Regions from separate parts of the Pseudoalteromonas sp. SR41-1 genome, predicted to be linked through region 2. Evidence: riboswitches for the same ligand, from Rfam matches in the RefSeq annotation. Region 2 holds a riboswitch; the other holds the start of a gene.

Region 1 (8,146 bases), on a different contig from region 2:
AACCTTCTTTAATACCGAAGTAAGGGATTGCATGTACAAGGTCACGTAAAGTGATACCTGGTTGCATTTCACCTTTAAAGCGAACCAAAATTGACTCAGGCATATCAAGAGGCATAACACCTGTAGCTGCTGCGAATGCTACTGCACCCGAACCTGCTGGGAATGAAATACCTAATGGGAAACGTGTATGTGAATCACCACCAGTACCTACAGTATCTGGTAATAACATACGGTTTAACCATGAGTGAATTACACCATCACCTGGGCGAAGTGACACACCGCCACGGTTCATGATGAAATCAGGAAGCGTATGGTGAGTGTTTACATCGATTGGTTTAGGGTAAGCCGACGTATGACAGAAAGACTGCATTGTTAAATCTGCAGAAAAACCTAAACATGCTAAGTCTTTAAGTTCGTCACGTGTCATAGGACCTGTTGTATCTTGCGAGCCAACAGTTGTCATTTTAGGTTCACAGTATTGGCCTGGGCGAATACCTGGAACGTTACACGCTTTACCAACCATTTTTTGCGCTAGTGTGAAGCCTTTTTCAGACACTTCTGTCACTGTTGGTACTTTAAATACATCAGTTGGACCTAGGCCAAGTGATGTACGTGCTTTATCAGTTAAACCACGACCAATGATAAGTGGTATACGACCACCAGCACGAACTTCATCTAAAATTACATCAGATTTAAGTTCAAAAGTTGAGATTACTTTGTCAGTACCGTGGCTCTTAACAACACCTTCGTACGGGTAAATATCGATTTGCTCACCCATGTTAAGCTCATCAACATTTAATTCGATTGGTAATGCACCTGAATCTTCCATTGTATTGAAGAAGATTGGAGCAATTTTGTTACCTAGACATACACCGCCAACACGCTTGTTTGGTACGAATGGGATATCATCGCCCATGAACCAAAGTACAGAGTTAGTTGCAGACTTACGAGAAGAACCAGTACCAACAACGTCACCTACATATGCAAGTGGTAAGCCTTTAGTTTTTAATTCTTCAAGCTGAGAGATTGGACCTACTTCGCCTGGCTTGTCTGGTGTAATTCCATCACGTTCAATTTTTAGCATTGCTAAAGCATGAAGTGGGATATCTGGACGAGACCATGCATCTGGTGCTGGTGATAAGTCATCAGTATTTGTCTCGCCAGTTACTTTAAATACAGTAACTGAGATCTTTTCAGCAACAGCTGGCTTATTAGTAAACCATTCTGCATTTGCCCAAGACTCAATAATTTGCTTAGCGAATGTATTACCCGCTTTTGCTTTTTCTTCAACATCGTAGAACGCATCAAACATAAGTAATGTATTTGAAAGGCCTTTAACTACGATTGGTGCAAGTGTTTCGTCATCAAGTAGGTCAATCATTGGCGCGATATTGTAACCGCCCAGCATTGTACCTAATAATTCTGCCGCTTTTTCTTTAGAAACAAGTGGAGAATTAGCTTCACCTTTAGCTACAGCTGCTAAAAATCCCGCTTTAATATAAGCAGCATCATCAACACCAGCTGGTATACGCTGAATGAACAAATCTAAAATGAATTCTTCTTCACCTGCAGGTGGGTTTTTTATTAATTCAATAAGATCAGCAGTTTGCTGAGCATCTAATGGCGCTGGTACGATACCTAACGCGGCACGTTCTTCTACGTGTTTACGATATTCTTGTAGCACAATATTGCCCTCTTGGTGACGTGAAAGTATCCGGTAGCGCTTTGGACGCAAATAAGTTACCCAATACTTATAGTATTCTAACGCGTAATTATAAAGCTTTTATGGATAGATGAAAATCCATCCAGTTGCGCAACTGATTATACCGATTATAAATACTATGAATAGTGGTTGTAGTAAAAACTATTTTCATGAATACTTATTAAGTAAGAATCATTACCATTAACTAATATTAATTTATTACAGGCATAAAAAAACCCAGCACTTGGCTGGGTTTTTATTACAAACTATTTAATTAACGTAAAACTTTAACGTTTTTGATAGTTTTGATATGCGCTTCTACACGACGGTTTTCTGCGTTTGCAGCTTTAGTGTTTGCATCATTTTTAAGACGCTCTTCACCTAAACCAACTGTAGTAATACGGTCTTCAGCAATACCATCAGCAACAAGTTGCTTAGCTACAGCATCAGCACGTTTTTTAGATAACCATTTGTTGTAAGTTGCTTTACCTACAGCAGAAGTGTGACCTTCTAATAGTACTGTTGTATCTGGGTACTCTTTTAAGAATGCAGATACTTTTTCAATATCATTTAAGTATTGAGTAGATACTGCAGAAGCATTGTTAGGGAAAGTCACTAATAAGCTTACTGTTACTTCTTTATCTTCATATAAAGTACAACCAGTACCATCTACAGCATCAGTCATAGGTGTGTTAGCACACTTATCATCTGCATCAGGAATGTTATCGTTATCGCTGTCTACAGGAGCTACAGCTACTTCAACTACTTTAGGCTCTGGAGCTGGTTTTACTGGCTCTACAGGAGCAGAGTTTTGGCCAAATAAGTAGTTAATACCAATTTTAGCACCAACATCTGTGTAACCACGGTCAAGACCTTGGTATACAGCTGTTTCGGCATTTACAAATAAGCCATCTGTAATGAAATGTTGGTAACCAACACCTGCATTTAAGAATGTGTTGTCATCAACTACGTCAATTTCTTTAATACCGAAAAGACCATAGAAAGGACCGCCGTCTAAATGGTAAAGAGCATCAATACCGTAACGCTCGCCATCAATATTGTTACGGTTGCCAGCAACTTTATCAAAAGCATTAAAATCCATGTCTGCATATTCAAGACGTGCGCTCCAGTAATCACTGAAACGGTAACCAGCTTCAACACCCCAGCCAGTTGATTCGTTTACGTCAAGACCGGCTTGGTCACGCATGTTTTTCCAAGATGCGTCATAGTAGTCGCCAAATGCGCCAATGTAGAAACCTTCTTCTTTATCAGCAGCGAATGTAGATGCGCTAGTTGCAGCCAACGCGATTGCAATTGTAAGTGATTTTAATTTCATTGTTTTCTTCCCATTTGAACAATTTTAAATTGTAGCTAATCGATACTAGCTCAATCAGTTTTATATAGACTAACTGAGCCTTTGTTAATCAATACTTAACGAAAAATAAAGTTTATTACTTTTTTCTATGCCTTGTCGCAACACACATCCACTTACTATAGGCGAAATTAAAACTTTATTGAAAAATAAATATAGTAGTTTTTTGTAAATTAGTACTTAGCAAGGAATGTAAGAGCAATTAAATTAAATGCACTTATAAATGCAAAGAAATATTGCTTGGTTTTAATTGTGCGCATAATACCACCAGAATTAGCATCCCCCTAGGTATATGCGCATGTTTGATTAAAAAATGACTCTTTTTAATCATGCGGTTATATTTAAAGTTAAGTATTAAGTACCACAAAAAGTCTGGTAGTCATTATCATTCGTCGGTGGAGAGCAAAATTCTGATAACTCTTCACTGTTAGAATATGGATTGCTGGCTATTTTTATAAAGCGCTGTAGCAACTCGCTGGATCCTGTAGCGTTATATTGTGCAATTATTTCTTCGATCACATGATTACGCGGTATTACACGAGGATTTGCCGCTCTCATTACTTCATAACTATTATCGTCAGTTAAACTTACCCACCTAGCTCTCCATTCAATTAGCGACTCAGGTACGCTTTTTTCTCCTTTTAAGGATTCAGTAAGCGCATCAAAGGTATTGGTGTAGTCGAGCTGATTATCTTTTAATAGCGTTAACAGCTCTGCTATTAACTCGCCACTACTATCGCTAGATTCAGTTAAACCCAGTTTTTGTGCCCACATAGCTGTAAACTCAGCATTAAACTGCTCAGCAAAACTATTAATAAATGGCGTCATTAATAAAACTGCTTGCTCGTCATCATCGCTAATAAGCGGTATTAAACTCTCAGCTAAGCGTGCGCAGTTCCAGTTAGCTATATTAGGTTGATTACCGAATGCATAGCGGCCTTGTTTGTCTATAGAGCTAAATACGGTATCAAAATCAAAGCTATTCATCATGGCACACGGGCCGTAATCAATAGTCTCTCCGCTAACTAGCGTATTATCTGTATTCATTACTCCGTGAATAAAGCCAACACGCATCCAGCTCACAACTAGCTTAACTTGGTTTTTAATCACAGCGCCTAAAAATGCTAAGTATCGCTGCGAACCTGTATCGGTTATTTCTGGGTAGTGTCGCTCTATAGCTAAATCGGCTAAATTTTTAAGCCCTTCAACATCGCCTTGCGTCGCTAAATATTGAAACGAGCCAACACGAATATGACTCGTTGCTACACGCGTAACGATAGCCCCTGCTTGTGGCGGATTACGATAAACCGTTTCACCACTACCAACAACCGCTAAGCAGCGTGTGGTTTTAACTCCCAGCGCATGCATTGCCTCGCTCATTACGTATTCACGAATAGCAGGACCAAGTGCGCAACGCCCATCCCCTCCTCTTGAGTAAGGAGTAGCACCAGAGCCTTTTAATTGAATATCCCATAACTGGTTTTTATCATCACTAATAGCGCCCAGTAAGTGCGCTCGTCCATCGCCTAAGCGTGGTGAAAAATGTCCAAATTGGTGCCCAGAGTAACCAAGTGCTACTGCAGGAATCACCTGTTTTTCGTTACCGCTAAAAGTGCTGGCACGCAAATCAACCGCAACGTTAATATTAAACTCTTTTGCTAAGCTCTCATTCCACAGTAATAACTGAGGAGAGGCGACACTTGCAGGGGAATCTTCTATTGCGAAGTTTTCCGCAATATCTGTGTATCTTGGCACTAATTTCATTGTAATTCCTATTGTTGCTGACTTATACCAACACGGTTGTCACCTACGCCATAAGCAACAATTAAGCTTAACTCTTGCATACTTAAGCCGCTTTGCTTTTGCATTTCGTTAAAAAAAGCTTGGGCTGCATTTAGTGACTTTTTAGTTTGTAAGCCGCCGTCTATAATTTTATGGGCACGCAAATAATTCTCTACATCGCGTGATAGTAAAAATGTATCTTTACCAAGTGCTCGCAGCGCATAAGGCCCTGTATTTCCGCCTAAACGCGAACCATGTTTTTTTAAATACGCCCACAAACCAATAATATCGTCTGTCGGCCAATTAGCGATAAACTGACTAAAATTGCCATGTTCCCCTGCTATTTCGTGGATCATGTAAGCATTTTCGGTAATTGTTTTTACTTTTTTATAGTTACGAACAATTCGCTCATCCGTTGCTTTTTGTTCCAGCATATCAGGTGGCATCATTAATAACTTATCAACGCTAAAATCCCAAAAAACCTCTCTAAAGCCTGCCCACTTATTATTTATGACTGACCAATAAAAGCCGCTTTGAAATACTTTTCGAGTAAATTCTTCAAGCCAATCGTCGTCACTTAACGTGCTTAGTTGTTTTTTAGATAGCGGTTTTGCAAGTAATAACTTAAGCATTTTTTCAGAGCCTTTTCGCTCTACCGCTCGCTTATAAATATCGCTAAATTTTTCCATACTAATTAAATACCTCACTACTTATATTGCTAGTGTACGAGAAAAGCACCTAATACGTAACCACCCCTTTTTTCGATGAATTAATCTGTATTTAGTCGCTTGACACCTAGACGGCTAAAATGCTTTAATCGCCGTAATTACCCTATTTAAATTGCACAGGTTTGTAAGTTTTACTCTACAAACAGGTGCAAAGGGCTAGAAGAGGTGCGTTATTCAGGTAGCGTATGTTAGGAGCGCAAACTCCAGCAAGCATACGTGAGGGGAATTAACGCCGAGAAGTAACCACTTTTGCGAGGTGTTTATTTCGGGCGACTAGGTTGAACCCTAGCGACTGTCACCAATAGCTGCTTATAAAAAGCAGCTTGTTAGTTTGGTGGAGAGCTTCTGGTCTTAAATATTAAGGCCGTGCGCCCTATTATTTTAAGCCCATTCGCTCTTCGAATTATTAGTTCGAACGACGTTAATGCGGCTCCTTCCATAAAGCTTTTTAACTATTCGAATAATACCAATTGCATTAAATTAGTTATCGCTAAAATGATCACGTTTTTAATAAAATTGGTACAAATTATAAGTTCGTGAGAGATGATCAACAACTTCAATTTAAACGACTACTCACTGTGGACCGCGCTCGTAACGCCATTTGATCAACACGGCGATGTTGACTACAACACGTTAACTAAGTTGGTTAGCGATCAAGAAGCGGCACATAACGGTATTTTGCTACTTGGCAGTACGGGCGAAGGTTTAGCACTAACGCTAAAAGAGCAACAAGCCATTGTTGAGCACGTATGCCAGCTAAAACCAACAGTACCACTCATGGTAGCTGTGGGCGGTAGTAACTTAAAGCAACAAATTGAGTGGGTTAACTACTGTAATACACTCCCAATTCATAGCTTTTTACTTGGCTCACCGCTTTATGCAAAGCCTGGCGCTATAGGTCAAACTCATTGGTTTGAAAGCCTACTAAATGCAAGCGCTCATCCATGTATGCTTTATAACGTACCCGGTCGAAGCGCTGTTAGCATCCCAGCGGCAACAATTCAAAACTTACAAAACAATAAAAATTTATGGGCGTTAAAAGAAGCGAGCGGCAGTATTGCTCAGTTTGAAGCTTACCGCCAAGCGGCGCCTAATTTAGCTATTTTTAGTGGCGACGATGCGCTAATGCCTTATTTTGCTCAAGCTGGCGCAAAAGGTTTGGTGTCGGTAGCTGCAAACGCATGGCCTGAACAAACTCACGAGTTTGTTAAGCGCAGTTTAAGTGGTCAACACCCTAATTTATTTGCCCAGTGGTCAAGCGCTATTAATAGCCTATTTGCTGTCGCAAACCCTATTCCCGTAAAGGTACTGATGCATTTGCAAGGCCGCTTAAGCAGCCCGCAACTTCGTCCACCTTTAACACATCTTGAGTTAACTCAAACCGATTGCATTACAACTGCAAACAACACCATTTTATCTTGGCATTAAATATAGGTTTTTATAATGAGCTGGTTAGAACTATTAAATAATTTAGAATCGGGCGCAGTACGCGCTGCATCACAAAACGAAAGCGGCCAATGGCAAGCTAACGTAGAAGTAAAGCAAGGCATTTTAGAAGCCTTCAAAAATGGCACTAATACTGAATTTGCAGGCGGCTTTGTTGATAAACATAACCTAGCTCCGCAAGAATTTAGTACTGATGATGGCGTCCGTATGGTACCAGGTGGCTCAAGTGTTCGCCGTGGTGCTTATGTTGCTAAAGGCACGATTATTATGCCACCAGCGTATGTAAACATTGGCGCATATATCGACGAAGGCACAATGGTAGATAGCCACGCATTGGTGGGTTCTTGTGCACAAGTAGGTAAAAACGTACATTTAAGTGCTGCAGTTCAGCTTGGTGGTGTACTTGAGCCAATTGGTGCAAGCCCAGTAGTGGTTGAAGATGACGCATTTATTGGTGCAGGCTGTATTATTGTTGAAGGCGTAGTCATTAAAAAAGGCGCAGTACTTGCCCCTGGCGTGCGTTTATCAGCAACTATTCCAGTATACGACTGCGTAAACGAGCGCCAACTAGATAAAGGCGAGCCAATCCCAGAGTACGCGATTGTAATACCGGGCTCTCGCCCTGCATCAAACGAATGGGCGCGCGAGCAAGGCCTAAGCATGTCGTGTGCGTTAATAGTTAAATACCGCGACGAGAAAAGCGATGCATCGTTATTGCTTGAAGAGGTTTTACGATAATGAGCTTTTTGAGCACGCCTATCAAAACCGCTGTAAATACTATTACACAACAACTTGATACACCTTTTTTTGTTTACGACCTAGATCAACTAAACACGCATCTTGCGCGTTTAGTTGCGCAAACCGATGTAAAGCTGTGGTACGCGGTAAAAGCAAACCCACTGTCTAAAATTATTCAAAGCTTAGACAGTGCTGGCTTTAATTTTGACGTAGCAAGTAAAGGTGAGCTTGAGCAAGTACTAGCACAAGGTATTAGCTCGCAGCGCGTGCTCAACACAGGGCCTGCAAAAAGCCCTAAACAAATAAAACACTTTATTGAGCGCGGCGTGCGTATATTCGTAGCAGAAAGCCTCAATCAAGTACGTTGGTTAAACCAAC
Region 2 (8,146 bases):
TGTTCAGCCCAACTTTGCGCCTTTGATTGCGTACGATTAAATACACATACGCTATGCCCTTTATTGGCTAAATGCCCCGCCATTGGGTAACCCATTACGCCTAAACCTATAAATGCGACTTTCATTGACATAAAAATGACCTATTTAACTGATAACTTAGAAACTAGACCTCGATTATGTCAACCGGTCGATAAAAAAGCGAATGAAAGTCTTTATAAAATTTCCTTAACGGGAAAGGTAAGTAGGTAACCTATGGACAGTATTTATCAATTTAATGCACCACTTTATAACAGCGAAAATTTTCCTCTTAGCCAGTTACAGGGCAAAACCGTCCTTATTGTTAATACAGCGAGTAAGTGTAATTTTTCGGTGCAATTAAACGCACTCGAAAAGCTCTACCAGCAATACAAAAGCAATGGTTTTACTGTGCTAGCGTTTCCGTGTAACCAGTTTGGCCAAAATGAGCCGCTTGATAATTTAGCCATTAAAGACTTTTACCAAGATCAATTTAATATCTCGTTTGAGGTATTTGGTAAGGTAATGGTAAACGGGCCAGAAACACATCCGTTGTTTAATTATTTAAAGTCGCATACGCGGGGTATTTCGCAAAACCGCGCAATTAAATGGAATTTCACTAAGTTTTTAATTAATTCACAAGGGCAACTTGTTGCTCGCTATGCACCGCGTACTAAGCCCGAAACACTTAAACAAGTAATAGAAAGTAACTTACTGCAAGCCGCAAAGTTAAGCGCTGCAAGAGGTGGTAAAAAGGTAGCATCAAAAATATCTTTGTTTACGCCAGCTAAGGCTTAATTTAAATCAATAAAATGCGTGTTACTAAAGCACAGGTTTATAAAGTAGTTTATTGTATTGATACTTATTAAGCGTCGAGGCTATTACCATGAATATTGCTTTTTTTAGTACTCAAAAGTACGAACTGCCTTTTTTTGAACAAAGTACACGCGATTACAGTAATATAAAAATAACGTATTTTGAGCAAGCCCTGAGCGAACAAACGGCTATTTTAGCAAGCGGGTTTGATGCCATATGCGTATTTGTTAACGACACTGTAAACGCCACTGTTATTGAACAACTGGCAAGCCAAGGCATAAATACTATTTTGCTACGTTGTGCAGGATTTAATAACGTTGATTTACCTGCAGCAAAAGCACATAAAATTAAAGTATTACGCGTACCAGCATACAGCCCAGAAGCAGTAGCCGAGCATTGTATTGCACTTATGCTCACGCTTAGCCGTAAAACCCATAAAGCGTATAACCGCGTACGCGAAGACAATTTTGATTTAAACGGATTACTAGGCTTTAACTTGCACAATAAAACCGTGGGTATTGTAGGTTGCGGTAAAATTGGCCTTGCGCTGTGCAGCATTTTAAATGGCTTTGGCGCTAAAGTATTAGTGTGCGACCCATACGCGCAACCTGGCAATTATACAATTACCGATATAGACACCTTACTTAGCCAAAGCGATGTGATTTCTTTACATTGCCCACTGAACGAGCAAACTCATCATTTAATAGATGATGAAGCATTTAGTAAAATGAAAACCGGCGTTATGCTCATTAACACTTCTCGCGGTGCATTGCTTGATAGTAACGCGTGTATTAGCGCGCTTAAAACTAAAAAGCTAGGTTACCTGGGACTCGACGTTTACGAGCAAGAATCGGAGCTTTTTTTTAAAAACCACAGCGACGAAATAAACCAAGACGATATATTCTCGCGCTTAGTGAGCTTTAAAAACGTATTAGTAACGGGGCATCAGGGATTTTTTACGCAAGAAGCACTTACCGAAATAGCAAACACAACCGTATTTAACGCGCTTGAAGTAAGTGAAGGTAGGCCTCTAACTAATGAGGTTTTATAAAGACCTAAGCTATACCTAGATAACAGGCACAAAAAAAGCGAATAAGGTGAGCCCTATTCGCTTTTTTTGTTTAAAAATTCACTTTAAATAGAGCTTAACCAAACGCAACGTTTGCAAATACCAAGGTCATTAATATTGGGCAAACAAAACGAATATACTGAGCAAACCAGTAATGTACGCCTGTTGTTGCTTGGTGTAATTTATTACCACGCTGCCACATCCAACCTACCGTAATAAAGTAAAACAAGCCCATAAGCGGCAATTGGTATTGAGTAAATAGCATAATAACTAAGCCAAATAACCAATCAAAATTTAGTATAATCGCGCTTGCACACACAAGTACAACGGCGCTTACCGCCCACGTTGCTTTGGTGCGGCTAACGTTATGGTTTTCGACTAAAAACGCTACCGGAATTTCAGTCGTCGATATAGTTGACGTAACCGATGCGATAGACATTAATACAAAAAACAATAAACCAACTAATAATCCAATTTCGCCCATGGTGCTAAATAGCTCAGGTAAAATAGCAAAAATTAGCTGCCCTTCGCCAATCAGTTTACCACCACTAAATACTTCAACACCGTTGTGCTGCGCCACATAAATAGCAGGAATAATAAGTAACCCAGCTAAAAAAGCAACGCCAGTATCAAGTAGTGCAACACCTGCTGTGAGCTTTGGTAAATTAGCATCTGGTTGTAAATACGAGCCGTAAATCATCATACAACCCACACCTAACGAGAGCGAAAAGAACGCTTGCCCCATTGCGGCAATAATTAAATTAGGGTCGAGTATTTGGCTAAAATCAGGGATTAAATACGCGGCAAAGCCTTCGCTTGCGCCATCGAGTGTTGCAATGTAGGCAATTAAACCAACAAGCAGCACAAGCAGAAGTGGCATCAAACGGCGCGACCAAGTTTCGATTCCCGATTTAACCCCTTTTAAAATAATACTGGCGGTTAAAATAAGCATAAGCGGCGTAAATACAAAATTACGCAGCACTGAGTCGCTATGTAAAAATTCGCTTGCGCCTGTAAACCCAAAAAAGGTTGTTATGGGTTCAATAGCGTACGAGAGCATCCACCCTGCCACTATTGAATAAAAACTTAGCATAACAACTGCGCCCGCAAGGCCTATGTAACCGGCTGCTGCACCTACTTTACGGCTAGTGTTTTGCCATGCATCACCCAATGCTTTTACAGGATTAGCTTGTGCTTTGTGACCTAAATAAAGTTCGGTATACAGCGCAGGTAGCGCAAGTAAAAATATAACAATAAAATAAACCAGTAAAAAAGCACCGCCGCCATGGTTGGCCGCTTGCGTAGGAAAACCCCAAATATTACCCAAACCCACTGCTGCGCCAGCAGCGGCTAAAACAAAACCAAGTCGGCTTTGAAACCCATCACGCACTTGTGCCATACATCTACAAATCTGTTATTATTTTGATTATTGTGAATTAAACCATATTTCATGCCAGCTGAGTAATAAAATTGTACCCAGCCTTTGTTAGTGGCGTTAACCGCTCACAATATCAGCGACTTCTTTTGCTTTAGGGCTTTTATGACTGAACACTATTTTAAAAACGCCTTGAGTATTACTTCAACTCAATTGGCAAATTTGTCTTTAGCGAGTAACAGCATTTTATTATTTAATGCTAAAACACTTGAGCTTAGTGACTTTAATTTGCCCGATTGCTTAAGCCCGTTTGAGTTAAACATTATAAACCGCCGTAAAAGCCCACAAGCTAAGCAAGAGTATTTAGCGACGCGGTTATTGTTAAAACACCTTATTAAAGTAGCGCAGCCGCAACATACGCACGTACCCCTTAATAAAATGAGTACCGAATTTGACGAAGCAAGCTCAAAGCTGCAAGTACATGTAAGTGGTGATGTTATTAATACCTGTATTTCGCACTCACATGGTTTGGTTGGGGCCGCGCTAAATTTTGATAAAAGTGAGTTTGGTTTTGATATTGAAAAAGTAAGCCTAAAGCGCCCGTTTGAAAAGCTCGCTAAGCATTTTTATCATAATGATGAAATTACACTTATCACCAAGCCCACTAATACCCAAGCCCAAGCAGATACGTTTTTTAGAATTTGGACACTAAAAGAGTCTCTTGCTAAAGCCACCAGCCGCCCTATTGCAAAGTTACTTAGCCCCAATGTGTTTGACGAATTAAATAGTGCAAAGCTGAGTGCTTGCAGTAATCGCGTTACTGTAGCTGATAGCAGTGACAGTAATGTTTGTTTTGATGTGAGTGTGGTGCATAAAAAAAGCACCGACTGGCGATGCTTTTTATTAAATGACTTTATTAATTAATTTTGTTAAGCAACCTTACTAGTTAATTTTCCTGAATAACCGTTATTTACGCAGCAAAATCGTTTTCTAATAAACGGCTATGAATAGACTGTACTACGTTATCTGACTCAGTTTGCTCTACTAAAAAGCACAGGTTGTGCTTACTAGCACCGTGACAAATTAATCGAATGTTAAAGTCTTTTAGTACACTCATTAAGTTCATTTCGTGTTGGCGTAATTGAATCTCAGAGCCAATAAGTGCCACCAATGTTAGGTTGTTTTCTACCGAAACATGGCAAAACTCTGCAAGCTTATCTAGGCATTTTTGATCAAGCTCTGGGCGCGAGGCGTTTTGCGCGTTATCAAGCGTTATAGCTACACTGATTTCTGATGTGGTTACCAAATCTACAGATATATTGTATTCACTTAATAGTGTAAATACGCGTGCTAAAAAGCCGCTTGCTAGTAGCATTTCTGGGCTTTTAAGCGTAAGCAATATTTGGTTTTTACGTTGCGTTACTGCGCGTATACCTGGTTGCTGCGATTTTTCGCGCTCAATCCATGTACCGCCACGCTCTGGCTCGCGGCTAGAACCTACAAACACGTTAATGTGGCTACGGCTCGCTGGTAAAATAGTTGCTGGGTGTAATACTTTTGCGCCAAAGGTTGCCATTTCAGCGGCTTCGTCAAAACTTAAGCGTGCAATAGGCGTCGCTTTTGCGCACAAACGCGGGTCGGTGCTAAAAATGCCCACTACGTCGGTCCAAATATGCACACTTTTAGCGTTAATCGCTTCAGCTAGTAATGCAGCGCTATAGTCAGAACCACCACGTCCTAGCGTTGTGGTGTGACCGTATTCGTCACTACCAATAAATCCCTGAGTTACAATTACTTGAACGTCTAATAACGGAATTAAATGCTCTTTAGCAGCTTGCGCTGTGGCTGAAACATTGGGCGTTGCTTTGCCAAATTGGCTGTCTGTTTTAAGCACCTTGCGCACATCAAAGCGATCGGCATTTAAACCCTGTAAACGAAGTACCTGTGCAAACAAATACGACGACAAACGCTCACCAAAGCTAAGTAGCTCGTCGTGTTGCTGAGCGGTTGTTAGTGGCTCTTGAGCCAATGTTTGAAATGCTTTTAGGGTTTCGTTAAAGCCAACAGCTAAATCGGCATCTAGCGATAATTCATCTAAAATAGTTTGTTGAATAGCAAGAACGCCATTTATGTGTTCTTGGCGCTCACTTGAAGTAATGCTTGATTTACACAGTGCAACTAAGTGATTAGTTACGCCGGCACTGGCGCTCACGGCAACAATACGTACGCTTTTATCTGCAACAATAATTTCGCTACAGCGACTCATCGCTTCAAAATTTGCAACACTTGTTCCGCCAAATTTGGCAACGATGTAATCTGATTTTGCGCCTGATACTGTTTGTGGCACTGATTGGGTAGTCATTTAGTCTCCTTTCGCGGTATCCAAACCGCAATAAAACAAGAAGAACTTGGCAAAGGAATGCTTGAAGATAAGTCCACTGCCAGAAGCTCTCCACCTATATTGGTGACAGTTTTGAGGATTCAGCCCCATAAACCGAAAAACAATGACGACGTACCATTATTTTCCTCGGCGAGTACTTCCCTCCTTAATGATCATCGGCTTTCGTCGCCTAACATTAAGTACCTAAGTATCGCACCTCTTCTGAATGCTTTATTAACCAGTGGCTAATAAAACAAAACCCCACTAAGTAGCGGGGCTTTGAAAGTTATCGTTTAGACGTCTAGCTGTCAAGCATTTAATAATTTATGAGTTAAATAAAACTGCCCATGTAATACGAGCCCGCATATCCAACCGTGTAACAAATTAATAAATGCAGCGATAAACGCAAGTAGCTCATAAAGGTAAGCGCTTTAACTTTACTCATGGCAATAATGCCCGCAGCCGAACCAATAATAAGCATTGAACCGCCCACACCCGTTGCATACGTAAATGACAACCAATGTTGTTGGCTCATTACTATATTGGCTTTTAATAATGCAGCGGTAAGCGGTACGTTATCGACCCCAGCTGATAATATGCCCATTAAGTAGTTTGCGTATTCTGGTGCCATTACCGTGTATAGGTCGGTAAATTTACTCAACATACCAATTTCTTTAAGTGCGCCAACAAGTAAAAGTACACCTACAAAAAACAATAATGTGTCGTATTCTATATCGCGAACAAAATCGATTATGTCTTTGTTTATGTCTTTTTTGCGCATTAAAAATTGCGCCACTAAAAACATCACTGATAAGCCAAACAAAAAGGTTAATAGAGGCGGTACGCTGTAAATTACACTCAACGTAAGTGTGCTCACTACGGTAGATAAAAATATAACAGCAATGGTTATGTCGGTTTTTTCAATGCGGGTTTTACCTGCACTAGCAAACTCAACACGCCCTTTCATACCGATAGACAGTAACGCGGCAAGCAGCATAACGCTTGCAAGTGCTGGCGCTATAAGTAGTAATAAATGAGCAATGGTTACTTTACCATCTAAAAATATCATTAGTGTGGTTACGTCACCTGTTATTAGCGATACCCCACCTGAGTTAACCCCAAACACAATAAGAGTGGCGTATTTAACGAGCTTTTTAGGTTCAAGTTTTAACGACATAACAACCGCAAGCGATATAAGCGTCGCTGTTACGTTATCTGAAATCGACGAAAACAAAAATGCAAAACCACCCACCAAAAACATGAGCTTTTTTTCGCTAATACTTTTTGGCATAACACGGTGCACAATATTTTCTATAAACCCCTTTGAATTTAAATACGCTACAAAGGTCATTGCAGCCATTAAAAATAGCCATAGCGAGGCAATTTCTAAAATATTTTCGTTTAAAAGATGTTGAATCGTATCGGGGCTTTGCCCGTGTAGGGGGTATATAAAAAGAAGAATCCAGCAAAGCGTACCAAAAAACAGCGTGGTTTTAGCTTTATTTACATGGATTATATCTTCTATAACGATCAGTAAAAATGCAATCGCTATCAGGGTTAGAATAATCGAGGAAACCATGGTAGTTAAACAACCTTTGATATAGTTTTAAAGAACACACAAATAACATTCCATTTCATGTGCCTATTTTCGGCGCGAATTTTAGCACTGCCTCTATGCAAAAACTATTATTAAATGGTCTTAAAAACGAATACTATATACAGACAAGGTTAATTAAAAATACGTAATAATGAGTCTTCTAAAAGAACTCAATAATAAAATACTAGGATGTTGTAACCCCTTATGATCCCAGCTAAAAAGCTGCTAAACACCATAACCGAACATTGGGGTGTATTAGAGCTATTATTTAAACGTTTTAAAATGGCTGACTTTAGCCTAAAAGACGTACAAAACGCGATTAAGCAAAAGCAGCCTACGTGGTCAAACGAACGCATTTATAAAGAAACAAATCGTTTGTTAAATCAAGATATTTTAATTCCACTGGCTAAATCCTCTCAGCTTGAAATAAATCGTGCTATTGCTGATTTTGCTACTTTTTTACTGCAAGAAGAGCATTTAGGTTTAGCGCAAGAAATTAGCGTATTAGTAGAGGACCTTGCTCGTTTAGGTAACCGCCTAGATAACGCTGGCGAAATAGAGGACTTTGACGATTTGCGCCGCTACAGCCGCATTATGGATGATCGGGTGCGTAAAATAATGAAGCTTTATACGCACAACGAAAACGCTATTTTAAACATTGTTGAACAAGCCAAATCAAATAATGCAGTGCAATCGCTGCAAAAGCGTTATAAAGCGGTAATAGAAGCCTTTGACGAATACATAGAGCCAATGCTTGAAATGGTTGATATTCGTGGTGAATTTCATGCGTGTTTTATCCTCATTGAAGAGCAAATAAGTAAGCAAATACTGCACATTGAGCGCTCAGGTAAAGCGTATAACGACAAACGTATGCTGGAGCAATTACGTACCCGT

The links. A riboswitch is a leader RNA that binds a small molecule or an ion and turns the genes downstream of it on or off. The one in region 2 is predicted to bind lysine.
Region 1: it holds a riboswitch for lysine, as region 2 does, so the genes downstream of both, dapA (4-hydroxy-tetrahydrodipicolinate synthase) here and lysC (lysine-sensitive aspartokinase 3) in region 2, are expected to answer to the same signal.

The regions. Positions count from the first base shown of each region.
Region 1 covers NZ_JACJEK010000013.1:62,183-70,328, reverse strand. Annotated here, with positions in the region: gene acnB (bifunctional aconitate hydratase 2/2-methylisocitrate dehydratase) at 1-1,684, opposite strand, end outside; gene H5118_RS12700 (OmpA family protein) at 1,977-3,038, opposite strand; gene H5118_RS12695 (YdiU family protein) at 3,429-4,838, opposite strand; gene H5118_RS12690 (DNA-3-methyladenine glycosylase I) at 4,847-5,545, opposite strand; lysine riboswitch at 5,737-5,937, shown strand; gene dapA (4-hydroxy-tetrahydrodipicolinate synthase) at 6,128-7,012, shown strand; gene H5118_RS12680 (2,3,4,5-tetrahydropyridine-2,6-dicarboxylate N-succinyltransferase) at 7,028-7,768, shown strand; gene H5118_RS12675 (PLP-dependent decarboxylase) at 7,768-8,146, shown strand, end outside.
Region 2 covers NZ_JACJEK010000008.1:170,960-179,105, reverse strand. Annotated here, with positions in the region: gene H5118_RS09185 (NAD(P)-dependent oxidoreductase) at 1-131, opposite strand, end outside; gene H5118_RS09180 (glutathione peroxidase) at 253-813, shown strand; gene H5118_RS09175 (2-hydroxyacid dehydrogenase) at 902-1,882, shown strand; gene H5118_RS09170 (sodium-dependent transporter) at 1,977-3,299, opposite strand; gene H5118_RS09165 (4'-phosphopantetheinyl transferase superfamily protein) at 3,441-4,199, shown strand; gene lysC (lysine-sensitive aspartokinase 3) at 4,246-5,637, opposite strand; lysine riboswitch at 5,713-5,885, opposite strand; gene nhaD (sodium:proton antiporter NhaD) at 5,987-7,234, opposite strand; gene H5118_RS09150 (hypothetical protein) at 7,457-8,146, shown strand, end outside.